3 regions of the Arthrobacter sp. AB6 genome follow, and region 3 is predicted to be linked to each of the others. Evidence: riboswitches for the same ligand, from Rfam matches in the RefSeq annotation. Region 3 holds a riboswitch; each other region holds the start of a gene.
What was found. Region 3 has a riboswitch for S-adenosylmethionine ahead of Q9R30_RS04405 (homoserine O-acetyltransferase). Riboswitches for the same ligand answer to the same signal wherever they lie in the genome.
Positions count from the first base shown of each region.

Region 1: linked by a shared signal. The riboswitch ahead of Q9R30_RS10650 (aminotransferase class V-fold PLP-dependent enzyme) and the one ahead of Q9R30_RS04405 (homoserine O-acetyltransferase) in region 3 are both predicted to bind S-adenosylmethionine.
Region 2: linked by a shared signal. The riboswitch ahead of Q9R30_RS04025 (DUF1737 domain-containing protein) and the one ahead of Q9R30_RS04405 (homoserine O-acetyltransferase) in region 3 are both predicted to bind S-adenosylmethionine.

Region 1 is NZ_JAUZVL010000011.1:31,428-37,831, forward strand. It holds gene Q9R30_RS10650 (aminotransferase class V-fold PLP-dependent enzyme) at 1-1,389, opposite strand, end outside; SAM riboswitch class IV at 1,425-1,538, opposite strand; gene hisN (histidinol-phosphatase) at 1,698-2,510, opposite strand; gene Q9R30_RS10660 (ribosome small subunit-dependent GTPase A) at 2,559-3,674, opposite strand; gene aroA (3-phosphoshikimate 1-carboxyvinyltransferase) at 3,658-5,046, opposite strand; gene Q9R30_RS10670 (DoxX family protein) at 5,053-5,601, opposite strand; gene Q9R30_RS10675 (sigma-70 family RNA polymerase sigma factor) at 5,938-6,404, shown strand, end outside.
Region 2 is NZ_JAUZVL010000003.1:272,584-278,987, forward strand. It holds gene cls (cardiolipin synthase) at 1-907, opposite strand, end outside; gene Q9R30_RS04005 (aminodeoxychorismate lyase) at 1,041-1,970, shown strand; gene Q9R30_RS04010 (pyridoxamine 5'-phosphate oxidase family protein) at 2,036-2,500, shown strand; gene Q9R30_RS04015 (TetR/AcrR family transcriptional regulator C-terminal domain-containing protein) at 2,543-3,241, opposite strand; gene Q9R30_RS04020 (hypothetical protein) at 3,488-3,742, shown strand; SAM riboswitch class IV at 4,036-4,150, shown strand; gene Q9R30_RS04025 (DUF1737 domain-containing protein) at 4,164-4,442, shown strand; gene Q9R30_RS04030 (rhodanese-like domain-containing protein) at 4,439-4,849, shown strand; gene Q9R30_RS04035 (O-succinylhomoserine sulfhydrylase) at 4,849-6,057, shown strand; gene Q9R30_RS04040 (DUF1905 domain-containing protein) at 6,099-6,404, opposite strand, start outside.
Region 3 is NZ_JAUZVL010000004.1:93,864-100,267, reverse strand. It holds gene Q9R30_RS04420 (LysR family transcriptional regulator) at 3-926, shown strand; gene Q9R30_RS04415 (zinc-dependent alcohol dehydrogenase family protein) at 949-2,067, opposite strand; gene Q9R30_RS04410 (MFS transporter) at 2,177-3,559, opposite strand; gene Q9R30_RS04405 (homoserine O-acetyltransferase) at 3,740-4,855, opposite strand; SAM riboswitch class IV at 4,868-4,983, opposite strand; gene Q9R30_RS04400 (bifunctional o-acetylhomoserine/o-acetylserine sulfhydrylase) at 5,079-6,404, opposite strand.

The DNA of each region.
Region 1 (6,404 bases), on a different contig from region 3:
ATGCGGGTATGTGCGGTTGTCGTTGGCGGGAACCCAGCGGCCCGCATCCACCACATAGTCCCAGCCGAGCCCCTTGCTCCGCAGCTCACGGATTCCTGCCAGGAGCCGCTGGGCATCGTCAAGCCGGGATCCCACGCCGAAGCTGGCACGGAGGGAACCGGACGGCAGGCCCAGCCGCTTCAGCAGCGGGTGGGCGCAGAAGCGGCCGTCGCGCAGGCCCACGCCATGCTCTGCTGACAGGTACGCCGCCACGAGTCCGGCGTCGTATCCTTCCACCGAGAAGTTGACCACCCCGATGGTGTCGGTATCCGGGTTCGTGTCCTTGAAGATCTGGTGGACAGTCACGCCGTCGATTCCCTGCAGGCCTTCCACCAGGTAGGAACGGATGGCTGATTCGTGTGCGTGCCAGCGGTCCTGGTCCAGCGCAGCGATGACCTGCGTCGCACGGGCCAGGGTAGCCGCTCCCAGTACGTTCGGTGATCCGCCCTCGTGGCGGGCCGGACCCGTTGCCCAGCTGACGCCGTCGAGCCTTGCCTCCTTGACGGCGCCGCCGCCGGCCAGGTGCGGTGTTCCGGCGTCGAGCCAGTCCGGCCGCCCCACCAGCACGCCGGCCCCAAAAGGCGCGTAGAGCTTGTGCCCCGAGAAGGCGATGTAGTCGACGTCGTCAGCGGTGATGTCAATGCGGCGGTGCGGCGCCAGCTGCGCCGCGTCCACGACGATGCGCGCGCCGTGCTCGTGGGCGAGTGCGGCGAGGGCACGGATGGGAAGGATTTCGCCCGTGACGTTGGACGCGCCGGTGACGGCGAGCAGGCTTACGCCGCCGTGCTGCAGTTCGGCACGCACGGCCTCAACGGTCCCTGCGATGGTATCGGCCGCCACGATGCTGCGGTGGGGGACACCCTGCCATGGCAGCAGGTTGGCGTGGTGCTCAATGTCGAGGTACAGGACGTCGCCGTCGGCCTGGCCGTCCGTGCCGGGCAGGCAGCCGGCCAGCAGGTTGAGGGAGTCGGTGGTGTTCCGGGTGAAGATCACAGAATCGTCCGGGCGGCCGCCCACGAACTCCCGGACGATCGCACGGGCATTCTCGTAGACCGAGGTGCTGATCTGGGAGGCGTAGCCCGCTCCGCGGTGCACGCTCGCGTAGAACGGCAGGATTTCGTTGAGGTAGGCGGACACTACGGAGAGCGCCGGCGCGGACGCGCCGTAGTCCAGGTTCGCGTACCGCACGTGCCCGCCATGGATCAGGGGAGCCTGGATTTCCGCGCCGGTGACTGCCGCCAGGGGACGGCCGGCTGCTGCATGGTGCTGGTCGAAGCGGGCTTCCGGTCCGGGCTGTGCTGCGGCTTCAGGCTGGATTGCGGCGTTGGGGGAGACGGTGGCTGTTGTCACAGAGACCTCACTTTGAAACAGGACTCCGCTGGGGGAATCCGCGCTTGCCGCATCCGTTCCGGACCGGCCTGGTCGTCACCCGGGGCACCCCACCGCGAATGGAGGGTTGCCGGCCAGCAAACCGGGGTTTAGCGCTGGCACTCGTGACCTGCTTAAGAGCGTAGAACATAGCCTGTGCAGGCTAAAAGCCCGCCGGAATGTTAAGGGCTTTGTTACGTGCACTTGAAAAGGGCTGCATTAGCCGAAGATAACGACGGCGGACGCCTCCTTTCGGAGGTGCCCGCCGTTGATTGTTCGGAAGAGGAGGGTCAGAGGAGGTCGTCCAGGTCCGGGTTCAACCGGCGCAGCACCTCCGAGTGCAGGATGGAATTCGTGGCCAGTGCGTTGCCGCCGAACGGGCCGTCCTCGCCTTCCAGCGATGTGAACCGGCCGCCCGCTTCAACCACGATGGGCACCAGGGCGGCCATGTCGTAGAGGTTCAGTTCGGGCTCGCAGGCGATATCCACCGAGCCCTCCGCCACCATGCAGTACGACCAGAAGTCCCCGAACGCCCTGGTACGCCACACGTCCTCCGTGAGGCCCAGGAATTCGTTGAGGTTCCCGCGCTCCTTCCAGCCGCCAAGGCTCGAGTACGAAAGGGAAGCGTCGGACAGTCTGGAGACGTTGGATACCCGGAGCCGGGTTGCGGCTGCCAGGGAACGTCCCATATAGGCGCCCATGCCCTTGGCCGCCCACCAGCGCTTGCCCAGTGCGGGGGCACTCACTACGCCCACCACCGGCTCGCCTTCGTCCACGAGGGCGATCAGGGTGGCCCAGACCGGAACGCCGCGGACAAAATTCTTGGTGCCGTCGATGGGATCGATGATCCACCGCCGCGCGCCATGGCCGGTGCTGCCGAACTCCTCGCCGAGTACGGCATCGCGCGGACGGGAGCGGGAGAGCTGGCCGCGGATGGCTTCCTCGGCCGCCTTGTCCGCATCGGTGACCGGCGTCAGGTCCGGCTTGGTCTCGATGTGGAGGTCCAGCGCCTTGAAGCGGCTCATTGTCTGGTCGTCCACAGAGTCGGCCAGGACGTGGGCCAGGCGCAGGTCATCGTTGTAGCTCGAAGCGGGTTGGATCATGGTTCCAAACTACCGTCTGCGCGCCGTTCTGCCGGGAACCCGGCCCTGTCAGTTGACGCTGCCCAGCTCCTTGGCCTCCTGGGCTTCCATTCGTGGGTCCGTCCCCAGCAGCCGCCGCAGGGAGGCCAGCCGTGCTGCACCGGTGGGCCCGGCATGGCCCCCCGCTACCCATGCATCCAGCCCGCAGTCCACGGCGATGGCTGTGTGCTTGCAGCCGCGCTCGCAGTCATCCGTGCCGGGGGAGAGGTCCGGGAACGAACGCAGGATCCGGTCCGGGTCCACGTGGGCCAGGCCGAAGGAGCGGATGCCGGGGGTGTCGATGATCCAGCTGCCCGAAGGCGCGTCCGCGAGGCGCAGGGCGAGGGCGGACGACGATGTATGCCTTCCCCGGCCGGTTACGGCGTTCACCCCGCCGGTGGCCCGTTCGGCTCCGGTCAGCGCATTCACCATGGTTGACTTGCCTACGCCGGAATGCCCCAGCATGACTGTTACTTTCCCGTCGAGGTAGGTCCGGAGCTCCGCGACGGCGGTCCTGTCCAGGCGGGCGGACAGGCCGTCGTCGGAACGGGCGTCCACGCCCGAGGCCTGCGCATCCGCAGTCCGGCTGATGATCACCGGGAAGTCCAGGTGGGTGTAGTTGGCCAGCAGCTCCGCGGGATCCTTGATGTCCGCCTTGGTGACCAGCAGGATCGGCTCGATACCGGCGTCGTAGGCGGCCACCAGGGCGCGGTCGATGAAGCCCGTCCGCGGCTCGGGGTTGGCAGCCGCCACCACAATGACCAGCTGGTCAGCATTGGCCACCACGGCACGTTCCACCGGATCCGTATCGTCAGCGCTGCGCCGCAGGAGCGTCTTGCGGTTTTGGATTTTCACCAGCCGTGCCAAAGTGTCCGGCTCGCCGGAGACATCACCCACGAGTGATACAAAATCGCCCGCGACCACCGGGTTCCTTCGCAGTTCCCTTGCCCTGGCGGCAATAACCACACGCTCGTTGCCCGAGTCCTCACCCACCACGGCTGTGTAACGGCCACGGTCAACCGTGATGATCCGGCCGGTGACGGCGTCGTCGTGGCTGGGCCTGTCCTTGGTGCGGGGCCTGGAGCCCTTCTTGCTGGGCCGGATCCGGACGTCGGATTCGTCCCAGGAGTCAGTGCTCCGCGCCACCGCTGGAACCTTCCGCCCCCGCCTCGGGGGTGCCGTCCTGCGCAAGCATGTCCGCCCACAACCGGGGGAAATTCGGCATGGTCTTGGCGGTGGTGGCGATGTCCTCCACCTCGACGCCCTCCACGGCCAGGCCGAGGATGGCTCCGGCGGTAGCCATGCGGTGGTCCGCGTAGCTGTGGACGACGCCGGCGTGCAGCCTGGCAGGCCGGATCACCAGGCCGTCGCTGGTTTCCTCGGCGTCACCGCCGAGCCGGTTGATTTCAGCCACCAGCGCGGCAAGCCGGTCCGTTTCATGTCCCCGCAGGTGGGCAATGCCGCTCAGCCGCGAGGGCCCGTCCGCCAGTGCACACAGGGCGGCGACGGTGGGGGCCAGCTCGCTGGTGTCGGCGAAGTCCGCGCCTTTGATGGCCGGTCCGCCCGTCACTGTCAGGACGCCGTCGTGCAAGGTGACCTCGGCGCCCATCCGGGTGAGGATGCTCCGCCAGAGATCACCTACCTGCTGCGTCTCTTCGGGCCAGTTGGGGATCCGCACGGTGCCGCGCGAGGCCAAGGCCGCGGCGAGGAACGGCCCGGCGTTTGACAGGTCCTGCTCGATCCTCTGGTCAAATGCCCGGATGGGTCCCGGGCTGACAACCCAGTGGTTGGGACGCGAGTCGTCCACGGCTACACCGGCTCCACGCAGGACGGCCACGGTCATGTTGATGTGGTCGAGGCTGGGCACCGGTTTGCCCACGTGTTCCAGGTGCAGGCCCTCGGTGAACCGTGCCCCCACCAGGAGCAGCGCCGAAACGAACTGGGAGGAGGCGCTGGCGTCGATAACCAGGTGGCCGCCGCGGACCTCACCGGTGCCATCCACCACAAACGGCAATGACGACGGCGTGCCGCCCTCCGTCGAGGACACTGCGACTCCCAGCGACTTGAGTGCTTCGATGATGGTTCCCATCGGCCGCTTGCGGGCGTGGGGGTCGCCGTCGAACTCGCTGGCACCCCTGCGCAGTGCTGCGAGGGGCGGGACGAACCGCATGACAGTGCCGGCGAGGCCGCAGTCAATCCTGGCCAGGGACGGGGCGGCGTCCGGGTTCAGCGGAACAACTTCCAGGTCGGGTCCGAAGGCTCCGTCCCCGGGCACCTCCGTAATGGTGGCCCCCAGCTGGCGTAGTGCTTCGATCATGAGCGCGGAGTCCCTGGAGTGCAGGGGCGCGCGCAGGCGGGACGGTCCGTCAGCCAGGGCGGCAAGGACCAGGTACCTGTTGGTTAGAGACTTGGAACCGGGCACCGTCACGGTGGCATTGACGGGCCGGGACGCGAAGGGTGCGGGCCAGTGTGGGACAGGCGTGCCGGAATCATCCCGGACGGCGGCTGCTGCGGTCATTCGTTGTTATGCCCCCGTGGCCTGCTCCACCGCGCGGCGCACGGCTTTGTCCGCTTTGTGGAGTTTCTTGTTGGTGGTCTTCCTGGCATCCGCGGCGAGGTGCGAGGCGCCCTTGCGTGCATCCGCGGCCAGGTGCTCTGCCCGCCAGGCAAGGCCCGGCTTGCCGGCTGTATCCACGGACGCCAGCAGGGCGCCTCCGCTCAGCGACAGGTTCTTGAGCAGCTGGTTACGCCGGGTGTCCCGGCCTTCCTTGCTGCTGATGTCTGCGCTGCGCCATTCGACGAACGTGTTGAGCAGGGAAATCACGGTGAGCACAGTGGCCGAAAGCCTGGAGAACTTGCCCAGCCCGAACAGCACGCCGGCACCAACCTGGGTTCCGCCGATGACGCGGGCGAGGGTCTTCTCGTCCGTCTTGAAGGGCAGCGAGGCGGCTGCCTTGCGGAGCAGCGGCGAGAGCTGCTGGGCGGTGTCGTCAGCGTTCTTGAGCTTATCCATTCCAGCAAGGACAAAGCTGGAGGCCAGCATGGGGCGGGCGAGCGTGCGGACAAAGGACATGGATTTCCTCCCGGGTGGACGAACCGCGTCGAATGCGGCGGAGTCCGTCCTAGTCTTGCACTTTTGGGGAATATTTGCCGAGCGCAGGAGGTTATGGATGTCGGATCCGGGAACACCGGTCCGCAGGTAAATCATGGGTGAAACCATGCAACAGATGGCCGGCACGGATCGCCAGAGGCAGGTCCCCGGCCGGACAAGCAGAGCGGAGTTGGGCCCTTGGCGCGCGTGTTGGACGGAATTGAAGCAGCAGGCCCGGTGGCACTGGACTCGTTTAAGTCCGAACCACCAGGGTACGGGCCGCCGCGTGCGCGGAGCCTGACAGTAGACTTGAGGGCAATGAGCACCTTGGATCCGGCCGTCTCGGCCATGTACGAAGCTTCCCCTAACGAAGCGAAGAGCAGCGTAGCCGCCGGAACAGAGGCTGCGGATTCCGCAGTTGTCCCGGTGGAGGGGCCTGCCCCGGACACGGACGGGGCCCTGGTGGACGTTTCCACTGAATCTGCGGAAGAACGCAGGCTGAGGTTCGAGCGCGATGCGATGCAGTATGTCGATCAGCTCTATTCGGCGGCGATGCGCATGGCCCGGAACCCGTCCGACGCCGAGGACCTCGTCCAGGAGGCCTACACCAAGGCTTTCTCCGCGTTCCACCAGTACAAGCCCGGAACCAACCTCAAGGCCTGGCTCTACCGCATCCTGACCAACACGTACATCAATTTGTACCGCAAACGGCAGCGGGAACCGCTCCAGTCCAACTCGGACACCATCGAGGACTGGCAGCTGGCGAGGGCTGAGTCGCACACCTC
Region 2 (6,404 bases), on a different contig from region 3:
CCACCTGTGCAGTCACGTTCCCCGGGTGCGGGTTGGACGGGAGCTGCAGCTGGTGCTCCAGGGATTCGTCGGTTTCGCTGAGCCAGTCGGTGGCGAAGACGACGTTCAATGTGGTCACGATGGGCCCGTGCAGGCGCGCCATCAGCTCCACCCATTCGCGGCCCGCCTTGCGGTGCCGGGGGTTGTTGTAGGAGGGCTCGATCAGGTTCTGCGAGCCGGTGAAGGCAATCTCGCCGTCGATCACCATGATTTTGCGATGGTTCCGCAGGTCCGGCCTGCGCCACTGGCCGTGGATGGGCAGGAGCGGAAGCATACGCTTCCACTGGATCTTGCCTGCCCGTAGCCGCTTCAGGAGCTTCCGGTAACCCTTGACCCGCAGGGTACCGATGTGGTCGAAGAGTACGCGGACCTCGACGCCGCGCTCGGCCGCCTCCTCCAGCGCTGTGAGGAGATCGTCGGTGATGTGGTCCGTGCTCATGATGTAGAACTCGGCGTTGACAAACTTTTTCGCCTTGCGCACGGCCTCGGTCATCTGCAGGATCGAGTCCGGATAGCCGGGGATCAGGTCCACGGAGTTGCCGTCCACCATGGGCAGGGAGCCGAGCCGGCGGTTCAGTTCCGCGGCGGACTTCACCCATTCAGGTCCGGGGTAGTCGCTTTCGACGTCGGCAAGCGAGGAGATCCCGGCGCGCACCCGGTCGTTCACCTGCTCCTGCTGCGCCCGGCGGCGGCTGGACAGCTTGAAGTTGCCGAACAGCAGGAACAGCAGGATGCCCAAGAACGGTACGAAGAAGATGCCCAGCAGCCACGCCATCGCCGTGGTGGGACGCCTGTTTCCCGGAATGATGCCCAGAGCCAGCACCCTGATCAGGAGATCGGCGACGCCCAGCAGCACCACCACCCACATCGGCGCGGTGCCGGCAAGCGAGAATGGCCACAACACGAAATTAAACCCCCGGAGGATGGGCTCCCGGCGGACCGTTTCCAGCCAGGGCGCTCTGCCCAGCTTATCCGTTGCGGCAGCGCACTAAGCTGGAGCCATGACCTCTCCCGCTTCCGTGGTTCTCGTTTTCCTCGATCCCGCGTTCCCGGACGGCCGGCTCGCCGATGCCTCCAAACCCCAGCTCATGGTCACGGACCAGGGCGCAACCCGGGGGGACGGGATCTTTGAAACCATGCTGGCTGTAGGCGGCAATGTGCGGAAGATCCAGGCCCACCTGGACCGCCTGGCCGGTTCCGCGGACGCCCTTGACCTGGTTATCCCGGCTGAGGACGGATGGCGCAGGGCCATCACCACTGCATTGAACGAGCACCGGTCCCGGCATCCGGCCGCCTCTGCCGCCGAGGACGAACTCGTCGTCAAACTGGTAGTGACCCGCGGAGCGGAGGGCGCCGCGGCGCCCACCGCCTGGGTCCAGGTGTCCCCCACCGGGGCGTTGGCGCGGCGCCAGCGCGAGACGGGAATCGACGTCATCCTCCTTGACCGTGGCTACGACAGCGGCGCCGCCGAGCGCGCCCCCTGGCTGCTGCTCGGCGCGAAGACGCTGTCCTACGCGGTCAACATGGCCGCACTGCGCCATGCCCACAAACAGGGCGCGGACGACGTCATCTTCATCTCCTCCGACGGCCGGGTGCTGGAGGGGCCCACCTCCACCGTGCTGCTGGCCCACGCAGGAACGTCCGACGACGGCGCTTCCGTCAAGCGCCTCATCACACCCCAGCTGGACAGCGGCATCCTGGCAGGCACCTCGCAGGGCGCGCTGTTCACCGCGGCGAAGGCTGCGGGCTGGGAACTGGGCTACGGCCCGCTTGAGCCGCAGGACCTGCTGGACGCCGACGCCGTGTGGCTGATCTCCAGCGTCCGTTTACTGGCGCCGGTGAACCGGATCGACGGCAAGGAAATCGGCACGCCGTCCGTCCAGAAGGAGCTGACCGCCGAACTGAACGAGTTGTTCGCGGGCATCCAATAAGGGGCCCGTGATTCCGGCCCCTGCACCCTAGGTCCGGCGGGGGAAGTGGCCGTAAGGTGTGGTTCATGGACTCGCAGACGCAGCCGAATGACAACCTGACCTTTGACGAATGCTGGGAACTCCTGGCCAATGACACTGTCGGCCGCCTTGCACTGGTGGTTGACGGCCACCCCGAGATCTTTCCGATCAACTACGTAGTGCACCGCCGCAGCATCGCGTTCCGTACCGCCGGCGTCACCAAGCTGTGGAGTGCCCTGGCAGAGAGGCCTGCCGCCCTGGAGATCGACGGCTACGATACCCATACCGAAGAGGCCTGGAGCGTGGTGCTGCGCGGCGATACGGCGGTCATCGAGGACCAGGCGGACAAGGACGCCGTGGACAGACTGGGGCTGGAGCCATGGCAGCCGGGAGAAAAGGCAAACTACATCCGCCTGACAGCCCGCGCCCTGACCGGCCGCCGTTTCAAGGTTAACCGGCCGGACGTCTGGGCCACGCGGCAACAGGACAAGCGGCGGGCCTCGTTCGAATAACCCGACCGGAACGCCTGCCCCGACGGCGGGCTAGCCGGCTGGCTAGGCGTCCTGAAGGGACAGTTGGGCTTCAAGGCCGGAGAGCAGGATACTCAGCCCTTGGTCGAGTTCCGCGGATCCTTCGTAGTCCGCCAGGGCGGGGGCCAGCGCACGCAGCCGCGGGAACTCCTTGGCAGGCAACCGGTGCAGTCCCAGCCGCAGTAGCACTTCGTTTTCCTCCGGGTCCACAACGAATTCCTGCAGCTCATTCAGGATGTGGCCGTAGAGGAAGCCGTAGTAAGCGCGGTAGACGTGGAGGGCATCCGCCGGGCTGAACCCTGCCCCAATCAGCAGGGACAGGATCTGTTCGAGAGGACGGAGCGTGCCCAGCGGCCGCAGCCCCAGCGGGGTGGAGAGCGGCCTGGTCACGAGCAGCGGCACCACATTGGGGTGCTGGAGCGCAAGGTTCCGAAGGTCGTGCGCGATGCGGCGCAGCTGGGCTTTCCAATCGGGATCTTCGGGGTGGATAGTGAGTTCGTTGAGCACCAGTTCGGTGACGCCGTCCAGCAGTGCGGCGCGGTTCTCCGCATAGCGGTAAAGGCTCATTGGGTCCCGGCCCAACTCCTGGCCAAGGCGGCGCATGGTCAGCGCCTCCAAACCTTCCTCGTCAACGACTTCGAGCGCCTTGGTCAGCACGAGCTGCCTGCTCAGCTTTTGCTTTTGGGCCGGCCCGGCGGGGGACTGGGTTTTCGGGGAGGCCATGATTTCCGTCCTGGAAGGCAGCAAGCCCTCTTACCCGAAGAGGTAATCCATTCGCTTGCCGAATTGGTTGTCTACGAGTAAAGTCTACATTGTAGATGCGGCCGTGACACCGCCCCGTAGCCCTTGATTTCACCTAGCCCCTGATTTCCGCGGGCATTCTCAACACTCGATGCCCCGTGCACGGCATTGAGGTCCGCTGCTGTAGCCGAACGGCGGCACCACCGCACGTAGCGAAGGGAAGCCGTCATGGCGCATTCGCAGTTCGATCTCTTTCTCAAAGAAGCCACCTACATTGACCAGGCCTCCGACGCCACCCTCGACCGGGACCGCCTTTATGGCCTGTACACCAGCTGGTGCTTCATCAACCAGCAGCAGCCCGGCCCCGAGTCCGATTTCTGGATAGCCATGAACTGCCGCATCAGGCACGGCCGCAAAGGGCTGCGCATGAAAGGCCCCGCTGCTGCCGACTACATCCTGGCCAGCTACCCCGGCCTCGTCTAAGCACCAGCGTCGAAACGAATCCGGCGTGGACCACGTGCCTTGGGGCACGGCGTCCACGCCGTTCCTTTTGGGCGCGTCCTTTTGGGCGCGGCACCTACTGCTACATCAACTGATGCTGCCGCTCCCCCAGGTCCCGCACGGTGCCCTGACACCCAAGGAGGAGCCGCCGTCGTACTTTGGATGAAGATGCCGGACGGCGGCCAGGCTCCACTGCGGCGCCCTGGGTACTTCAGTTACGCAACATGACGACGGCGGCGGTGCGGGGCCGGGCGGCAAGTGTTACGTTCTTGGGGAGTAATGAGTACCGGCGCCAAGCCCTGACTGGCCGGTCGGCAACCCTCCTTTCGCGGCGGGGTGCCTCAGGTGAACACTCGGCATATCGACCCATTCGAGCTGCAAGCGTGAGAGAAGGAGATCCGTCGTGTCTGACGCACCTGCCCCTGAAGAGAAATTGTCGTACCGCCTCATCAGCGGGCCGGATGACCGGGCCTTTTGCGAGCGGATCTCCGCCGCGCTGGCGGAAGGCTATGTCCTGCACGGCAGCCCGGCGGCAACCTTCAACGGCAGCAGTGTGATCGTGGCGCAGGCGGTGGTCCTGCCCTCAGCCATCGCTTCCGCGGACGCTGCCGTGGCGGACGCTGTTGACGACCTCGAGTCCACCGGCGATGACCTCGACTTCGACGGCGAGGGCCACGCATGAGCTACGCCGGAGACCTGACCCCGCAGGAGGCCTGGGAAAAGCTCGAGCAGGGCGCCATCCTGGTGGACGTGCGCACGGAGGGCGAATGGGCCCACATCGGCATTCCTGACACCAAGGCCACCGAGAACGATCCGCTGTTCATCCAGTGGACCTTCCCGGGCGGAATCCCCAACCCTGACTTCATCACCGACCTTAGCCGGCAGGCGCCCGAGGACAAGTCGACCGAACTGGTGTTCCTGTGCCGTTCCGGCCAGCGTTCCATCGCGGCCGCAATGGCCGCCACGCAGGCCGGCTTCACCTCCTACAACGTCCTGGAGGGCTTTGAGGGCGAGCCGGACCGTTACGGAGAACGTACCGTCAACGGCTGGAAGAACCGCGGCCTGCCGACCAACCTGGGAAAGAACTAGTGACCTTCAACGAAGACGCCGCCGGCTGGAGCCCCGACACCCAGGCCGTCCGCGGCGGGCTGGACCGCACCAACTTCCAGGAAACCAGCGAGGCTGTCTTCCTGAACTCCGGTTTTGTATACGAATCCGCCGCCGCTGCGGAGCGGGCCTTCACGGGCGAGGACGAACGCTTTGTCTACTCGCGCTACGGCAACCCCTCCGTGGCCACGTTCCAGGAGCGGCTCCGCCTCCTGGAAGGCACGGAGGCGTGCTTTGCGACGGCGTCCGGCATGTCCGCGGTGTTCACCGCCTTGGGTGCGCTGCTGGCTGCCGGGGACCGCGTGGTTGCGGCTCGTTCGCTGTTCGGCTCCTGCTTCGTGATCCTCAACGAAATCCTTCCGCGCTGGGGCGTGGAGACCGTCTTCGTGGACGGTCCGGACCTGGAACAGTGGCGCGAGGCCCTCTCCCAGCCCACCGCCGCCGTCTTCTTCGAATCGCCGTCCAATCCGATGCAGGAGATCGTGGACATCGCTGCGGTCAGCGACCTGGCGCATGCGGCAGGGGCCACCGTCGTCGTCGACAACGTCTTTGCCACACCCCTGCTGCAGCGGTGCGGACAGTTAGGCGCCGACGTGGTTGTCTACTCGGGAACCAAGCACATTGACGGCCAGGGCCGGGTGCTGGGCGGCGCCATCCTGGGCACCAAGGAGTTTATTGACGGGCCGGTGAAGCAGCTGATGCGCCACACCGGACCGGCGCTGTCCGCGTTCAACGCCTGGGTCCTGACCAAGGGCCTCGAGACCATGGCGCTGCGCGTCAACCACTCCTCGGCGTCAGCCCTGCGCCTCGCGGAATGGCTGGAGGAACAGCCTGCCGTCAGCTGGGTGAAGTACCCGCTCCTGAAGTCGCACCCGCAGTACGAGCTGGCCGCAAAGCAGATGAGCGCCGGCGGAACGGTCCTCACCTTGGAACTCGCCCCCTCCGGCGGGCGCTCGGGCAAGGAGGCGGCGTTTGCGCTGCTGGACGGCCTGCGGATCATCGACATCTCCAACAACCTGGGCGACGCCAAGTCGCTCATCACGCACCCTGCCACCACCACGCACCGGGCGATGGGACCTGAGGGCCGGGCCGCCATTGGCTTGAGCGACGGCGTGGTGCGGCTTTCGGTGGGGCTGGAGGACGTGGACGATCTGATTGGCGACCTGGAGCAGGCGCTGAAGCAGATCTAGCAGTCCGGCTGCGGCACCCGGGCCGAGCCGCGGCCCGGGCCTCAAAGGTTATGCAGGGAAAGGTGGACGGCTACTTCGTCACCGGCGCTAATCATTGCCTTGTCCCTGATGTCCTTTTTGACGGGCAAAAGGTACGTGCCGGTCTTGGTATCCGCGAAGAGCGAGGTTTGCCATGCCTGGCCGGCGATTTCCGCTGTAACTTTGACCGAACCGAAGGCTTTGCTGTGGCCAGCGCTTCGCGCGCGGATATCGTCCGCGACGTTGACCGGCAGGGTCAGGAAATGCCAACCGGCTTCCCCGGGATAGAGCCACAACCCGGCCTTAAAGGAATACGACGCCGTCACGCG
Region 3 (6,404 bases):
TGATGCACACGAATGAAAGGCATGCGGTGGCGCGGCTTCCAAGTCCGGACGACCTGCTGATTCTGTTGACCGTGGCCCGGCTGGGGCGTTTCAACGCCGTCGCTGAAACGCTGGGCACCACGCACACCACCATCTCGCGCCGGATCCTCGCCCTGGACAAGCAACTGGGCGGACGGACCCTGGAGCGCAGCCCGCATGGCTGGGAGTTGACGGAACTCGGCGCGTCGGCCGTCGCTGCGGCGGAGACTATTGAGGAAACTCTGGGGTCGCTGGCCGCCGTCACGGGCCAGGACCGGGACGCCCTGTCCGGCATGGTGCGCATCAGCACCTCCGACGGCTTTGGCGCCGAATTCGTAACGCCTGCGCTGGTCCGGCTCCAGCAGCGGCACCCGAAGCTGGATGTGGAGATGCTCAGCGCCACGCGCAAGGTCAGCCAGAACCGTTCCGGCGTGGACCTTGAGGTGGTGGTGGGCCGCACCGACGTGAGCAACGCGCAGACCATCTTCCTGACCAACTACTTCCTCAGGCTCTACGCCAGTCCCGCCTACGCGGCCGCCCGCGGCCTGCCGGAAACGCCCGACGGCGTGGGGCAGCATGGCTTCGTCTCTTACGTCGAGTCGGCCCTCCAGGTTGCCGAACTGGGCCACCGGTCCTCGCAGCTGCCGACGCCGAAGTCCAGCTTCCAGGCCACGAGTATCTTTGCCCAGGTTGAGGCGGTGCGCCGCGGCGGAGGCATCGGGCTGCTTCCCAACTTCATGGTGGCGCGGAACCCTGAATTCGTCCCGGTGCTCCCCGACGCCTTCGAACGCCAGATGCCCATCTGGGCGGTGGCCCGGCCGGAATCGCTGCGGTCCGCCCGGGTGCAGGCCGTGATTACCGCCCTCAAGGAGGAAGTGGCGGAGCGCCAGGAGCTGCTGGCAGCATAGGCTCCGGGCGCCTTGGGCCTGTTCAGGCCCGGAATAGCCGCCTGACCACCTGACCCGCGGCGAGCGCGTCGAGGCCTTCGTTGATCTCGTCAAGCGGCCGGGTGTCTGTGTGAAGGAGCTCAACGGGAAGCCTGCCCTCGCGCCAATATTGCAGGTACAGCGGAATGTCCCGCTCCGGCACGGCATCACCCATGTAGGAACCGAGCAACCGTTTCCCCGCCCCCGCGAACTGGAGCGCGGGGACCGTCAGTTCCGCGGTGGGGTGCGGCAGCCCCACTGAGACGACGGCGCCGCCGCGCGTCACGTGCTCCAGGCACGCAGCGATGACCCGGGCTGATCCCACGGCTTCGACGGCGATGTCCACGCCGTCACCGGTGGCTTCGGCAATCAGCCGGGGGGCGTCGTCGGGGGTTCCAACGGCGGTTGCGCCGCACTTCAGGGCGAGCCCGTGCTTGCCCTCGTTAGGATCGATGGCAATCACGGCGGATGCTCCCGCGAGCGCCGCGGCCATGACGGCCGAAAGGCCCACGGCGCCGAGCCCGAAAACGGCCACGGCCTGGCCGGGCTGGGCAGCCGCCGTGTTGAGCACGGCCCCCATTCCGGTGAGCACGGCGCAACCGAACATTGCGGCAACCGTGTCCGGGACGTCGTCGTCAATAGCCACCACGGATTCCCGGGCCACCACGGCGTAGTCGGCGAAGGCCGACACCCCCAGGTGGTGGTTGATCCGCTCCCCCGCCGGCGTCCGCAGCAGGGCCTCGCCATGCAGGAGGTCCCCCGATCCGTTGACCTCCGCCGCACGGTGGCACAGCGCGGGACGGCCAGCCCGGCAGGCACGGCAGCCGCCGCAGCTGGGGACGAACACGAGGACCACGTGGTCTCCCGGGGTGACGTCGGTGACGCCTTCGCCGACGGCGTCCACCCGTCCCACCGCTTCATGTCCCAGCGCCATGGGAAGCGGCCTGACGCGGGACCCGTCCACCACAGACAGATCGGAGTGGCAGAGGCTCGAATACGTGATGGTCACCCCCAGCTCCCCGGCCCGGGGTTCGGGGCGCTCAAGCTCCTGGACCGCCAGTGGCTTTGCCTCGGTGTAGTTGGTGCCGGACGGGACGGTGGCGTAAAGAACTGCTGCTCGCATGGCGGGTCCTGACGTCGAAGTGATGTGGGGCTGGCATGCGGCTGCCCGGACCTGCGATGGGCGGGTCCGGGCAGCTGCGGTGCATGGGTGTTGTTCTGTCCTGCCGCTGCTACTTCTTCTGGGCGGCCAGGAGGTCTGCCGTGCCCTTGGCATCGGCGGCGTCGACGTCGTGCAGGGAGATGCCGCGCGTTTCCTTGAGGAAGAAGACCGAAAGCCCTGTTACCACGCAGGCGCCCAGCAGGTAGAACGCCACCGGAACGGAGGACTTGAAGCTGCCCAGCAGGGAGCTGGCGATGATCGGCGCGAGCGAACCGGCCACGATCGAGGTCACCTGGTAGCCGAGGGAAACGCCCGAGTACCGCATCCGGGTGGGGAACATTTCCGCCATGATGGACGGCTGGCCGGCGTACATGAGCGCGTGGAACAGCAGGCCGATGGTGATGGCCGCCAGGATCATCATTTCGTTGGCGGTGTCCATCATGGGGAAGGCGAAGAAGCCCCAGGTTCCGGCGAGGATGGCACCGGCCATGTAGACGGGACGGCGGCCGAACGAATCGGACATCTTGCCCACCAGCGGGACGGCGCAGAAGTGGATGAAGTGGGCAACCAGCAGCAGGAGCAGGATGCGGGACGTGTCGGTCTGGACGACGACCTTCAGGTAGGTGATGGAGAACGTCACCACGAGGTAGTACAGGATGTTCTCCGCGAAGCGCAGGCCCATGGCGGTGAAGACGCCGCGCGGGTACCGGCGGAAGACCTCGGCCACGCCGTAGCCCTTGTGCTCAACCGTGACTTCCTTGCGTGCCTCGATGAAGATCGGCGCATCCTGGACCTTGGTGCGGATGTAGTAGCCGATGATCACGATGACTGCGGAGAGCCAGAAGGCCACGCGCCAGCCCCAGCCGAGGAAGGCTTCCTGGGACAGGGTGGAGGACAGGGTGAACAGCACACCGGTTGCAAGGAGGTTACCCATGGGAACCGCCGACTGCGGCCAGCTGGACCAGAACCCGCGGGACTTGTTGGGGCTGTGCTCGGCCACCAGCAGCACGGCGCCGCCCCATTCGCCGCCGACGGCGAAGCCCTGCACGAAGCGCAGGAACACCAGGAGGGCCGGGGCCCAGTAACCGATTTGGGCGAAGGTGGGCAGGCAGCCCATGAGGAAGGTGGCAACGCCCACCAGGATGATGCTCAGCTGCAGCAGTTGCTTGCGGCCGAACTTGTCACCGAAGTGGCCGAAGACGATGCCGCCGATGGGGCGGGCAACGAAACCTACGGCATAGGTGACGAAGGCGGCGATGATGCCGTCCAGTTCCGTCCCTGAATTGGGGAAGAACATCTTGCCGAACACCAGCGTGGCGGCCGAGGCATAGAGGAAGAACTCATACCACTCAACCACGGTGCCGGCCATGGAGGCCGTGACCACTTTCCTCAGGCCTGTGGCCTTGACGTCGGTTTCCTCTGGCCGCCGTGCGGCGGAGCTTTCCGTGCTCATTAGTGAACTCCTTCGGCGTCGTCTTCGACACCACTGGGACAGGCTGTGGCGGGTGCGTGTGATTTTGGACACGAACCGCCGGGTCCCAACGAGTATGGACCGCTTGGACGCCGAGCTCAACGGCGAATCATGCAGAGGCTGTCTGCAATAATGCACATTCCGCGGCGCCGGGGCGCGATGTTATGCCGAAAGGTGCTCCCGCAGCTGGCTGCCCAGCTGGCCGATTTCGGTGAGGAAGCCGTCGTGTCCGATGGGCGCCTCGATGAGGTGGACGTCCACGTCCCCGGGGAGTGCCCGCGCCAGCTCGCGGGATTGGGACGGGAAGTAGAGCCGGTCTGAATCCACGGCAGCCACAAAGAAGCGCGCCCCGGAGCGGGCCAGGGCCTGCTCGAGCGGCCCGCGGCCCCGGGACACGTCATGGCTCATGAGGGCCTCGGTGATGGCGATGTAGCTGTTGGCATCGAACCGCCGGACCAGCTTGTTGCCCTGGTGGTCCAGGTAGCTCTCCACCTGGTAGCGTCCGCGGGCAGCGAGCCGGTCACCCTGGAACGGGGATTCGGGGGCCTGCGGCGCGCGGCCGAACCGTCCATCCAGCTCCCCCGGGGAACGGTACGTGATATGGGCGATCCGCCGCGCCAGGGCAAGCCCGTCCTCCGGGAAAGGACCGCCGTAGTAGTCGCCGCCATTGAAATTCGCGTCCTGGCGGATGGCGAGGGTCTGTGCCTGGGCGAAGGCAATCTGCTCGGCAGTACTGGCGGCCCCCACGGAGATGACCGCGCAGCGGTGCACGCGGTCCGGGAACGTGATGGCCCATTCCAGGGCTCGTGCCCCGCCCATGGAACCGCCCAGCACGGCAAACCAGCTCCCGATCCCCAACTGGTCGGCCAACCGGGCTTCCGCTACCGTGCTGTCCCGCAGGGTCACGAGTGGAAAGCGCGAACCCCAGGGCGTTCCGTCCGGCGCGGGCGAGGACGGACCGGTGGACCCGTAGCAGCCTCCCACTATGTTGATGGACACCACGAAGAACTTGTCCGTGTCCACTGGCGCGCCGGGGCCGGCCAGCTGTTCCCACCAGCCTTCTTCGTCCGTGTCGCCGCGGGTCACGTGGGTGCTGCCGGTCAGGGCGTGTTCGATCAGGATGGCGTTGCTGCCGTCCTCGTTCAGGGTTCCCCATGTCTCGTATGCGAGGACGACGTCCGGCAGGTAGCCGCCGGCCTCGAGCTGCAGTCCCCCGATGGAGGCATAGCGGACAATCCCATGTTCGGGAACGGTAGTACGGGCGACGGTAACCGTCATGGCAAGACCTCTTCTACGCGCTTGCCCGCCGTCGAATGACCGGCAGGCCAGGTCTTCACCCGGGGCACCCCACCGCGGAAGGAGGGTTGCCGGCCAGCAAGCCGGGGCTGTCACTGGCACTCATGACCTGGTTCGAGTGTACGAAACAGCCCCTGCCTGCCGCCAAGAGTGTGACTGGTTGTGACTTCCCCGGCTTGCCGCCGTGCTGGGCGGCCGGGTGCTGCTAGGCTCCGGTTGCCTCCTTGGCAGCACGGAAGCCGGCTTCCAGGTCCGCCAGGATGTCGTCAATGTGCTCGATCCCCACCGACAGCCGCACCAGGCCCGGAGTGACCCCGGCCACCACCTGCTGCTCCGGAGAGAGCTGGCTGTGGGTGGTCGACGCCGGGTGGATCACCAGGGAGCGGACGTCGCCGATGTTTGCCACGTGGGAGTGCAGTTCCAGCGCGTCCACGAATCGTTTGCCGGCTTCGGCTCCGCCGGCGAGGTTGAACGACACAATCGCGCCGGTGCCCCTGGGCCCGTACTTGCGGCCCCGCTCGTACCACCGGCTGGAGGGCAGGCCGGCGTAGGCGACGGACTCGACGTCGTCACGCCCTTCCAGCCACCGCGCCACTTCGAGGGCGTTGGCAACGTGACGTTCCACCCGAAGGCTCAAGGTTTCCAGGCCCTGGGCGATCAGGAAGGCGTTGAAGGGCGACACTGCCGAGCCCAGGTCGCGGAGAAGCTGGACGCGGGCCTTCAGGATGTAGGAGAGGTTGGCGCCCAGGGCCCCGTCCTTGCCAAGGTCCCGGGCATACACCAGTCCGTTGTACGTGGGGTCGGGGGTGTTGAAGCCCGGGAATTTGGCAGGGTCCTGGCCGAAGTCGAACTTTCCGGAGTCCACGATCACCCCGGCGATCGCGGACCCGTGGCCGCCCAAGTACTTCGTAGCCGAGTGGACCACGATGTCCGCTCCCCATTCCAGGGGCCGGATCAGGTACGGGGTGGACAGGGTGTTGTCCACGATCAGGGGCACGCCGGCATCATGGGCGATGCCTGACACGCCCTCGATGTCCAGGACGTCCTGGCGGGGATTGGACACCGCTTCGGCGAAGAACAGCTTGGTGTTTGGCCGGACCGCGTCACGCCACTGGTCCAGATTGTCCGGGTCCGCCACGAAGGTCACGGAGATTCCGAACTTCTTCAGGGTGTGGGCGAAAAGATTGTACGTTCCGCCGTACAGGCTGGGGCTGGCAACGATGTGGTCCCCCGCCTCGGCGATATTAAGGACAGCCAAGGTCTCGGCTGCCTGTCCTGAACTCAGCAGGAGTGCTCCCAACCCGCCTTCAAGGCTCGCGATCCGCTGTTCCACGGCGTCCTGGGTGGGATTGCCGATGCGGGTGTAGATCGGCGCCAGTTCAGCAAGGGCAAAGCGGTTGGCGGCGCTTTCCGCACTGGGGAACACGAAGGACGTGGTCTGGTAGATAGGGAGCGCACGGGCGCCGGTGGCACTGTCCGGCTCCTGCCCTGCGTGGATCTGGCGGGTTTCAAAAGACCATCCGTTGGACAA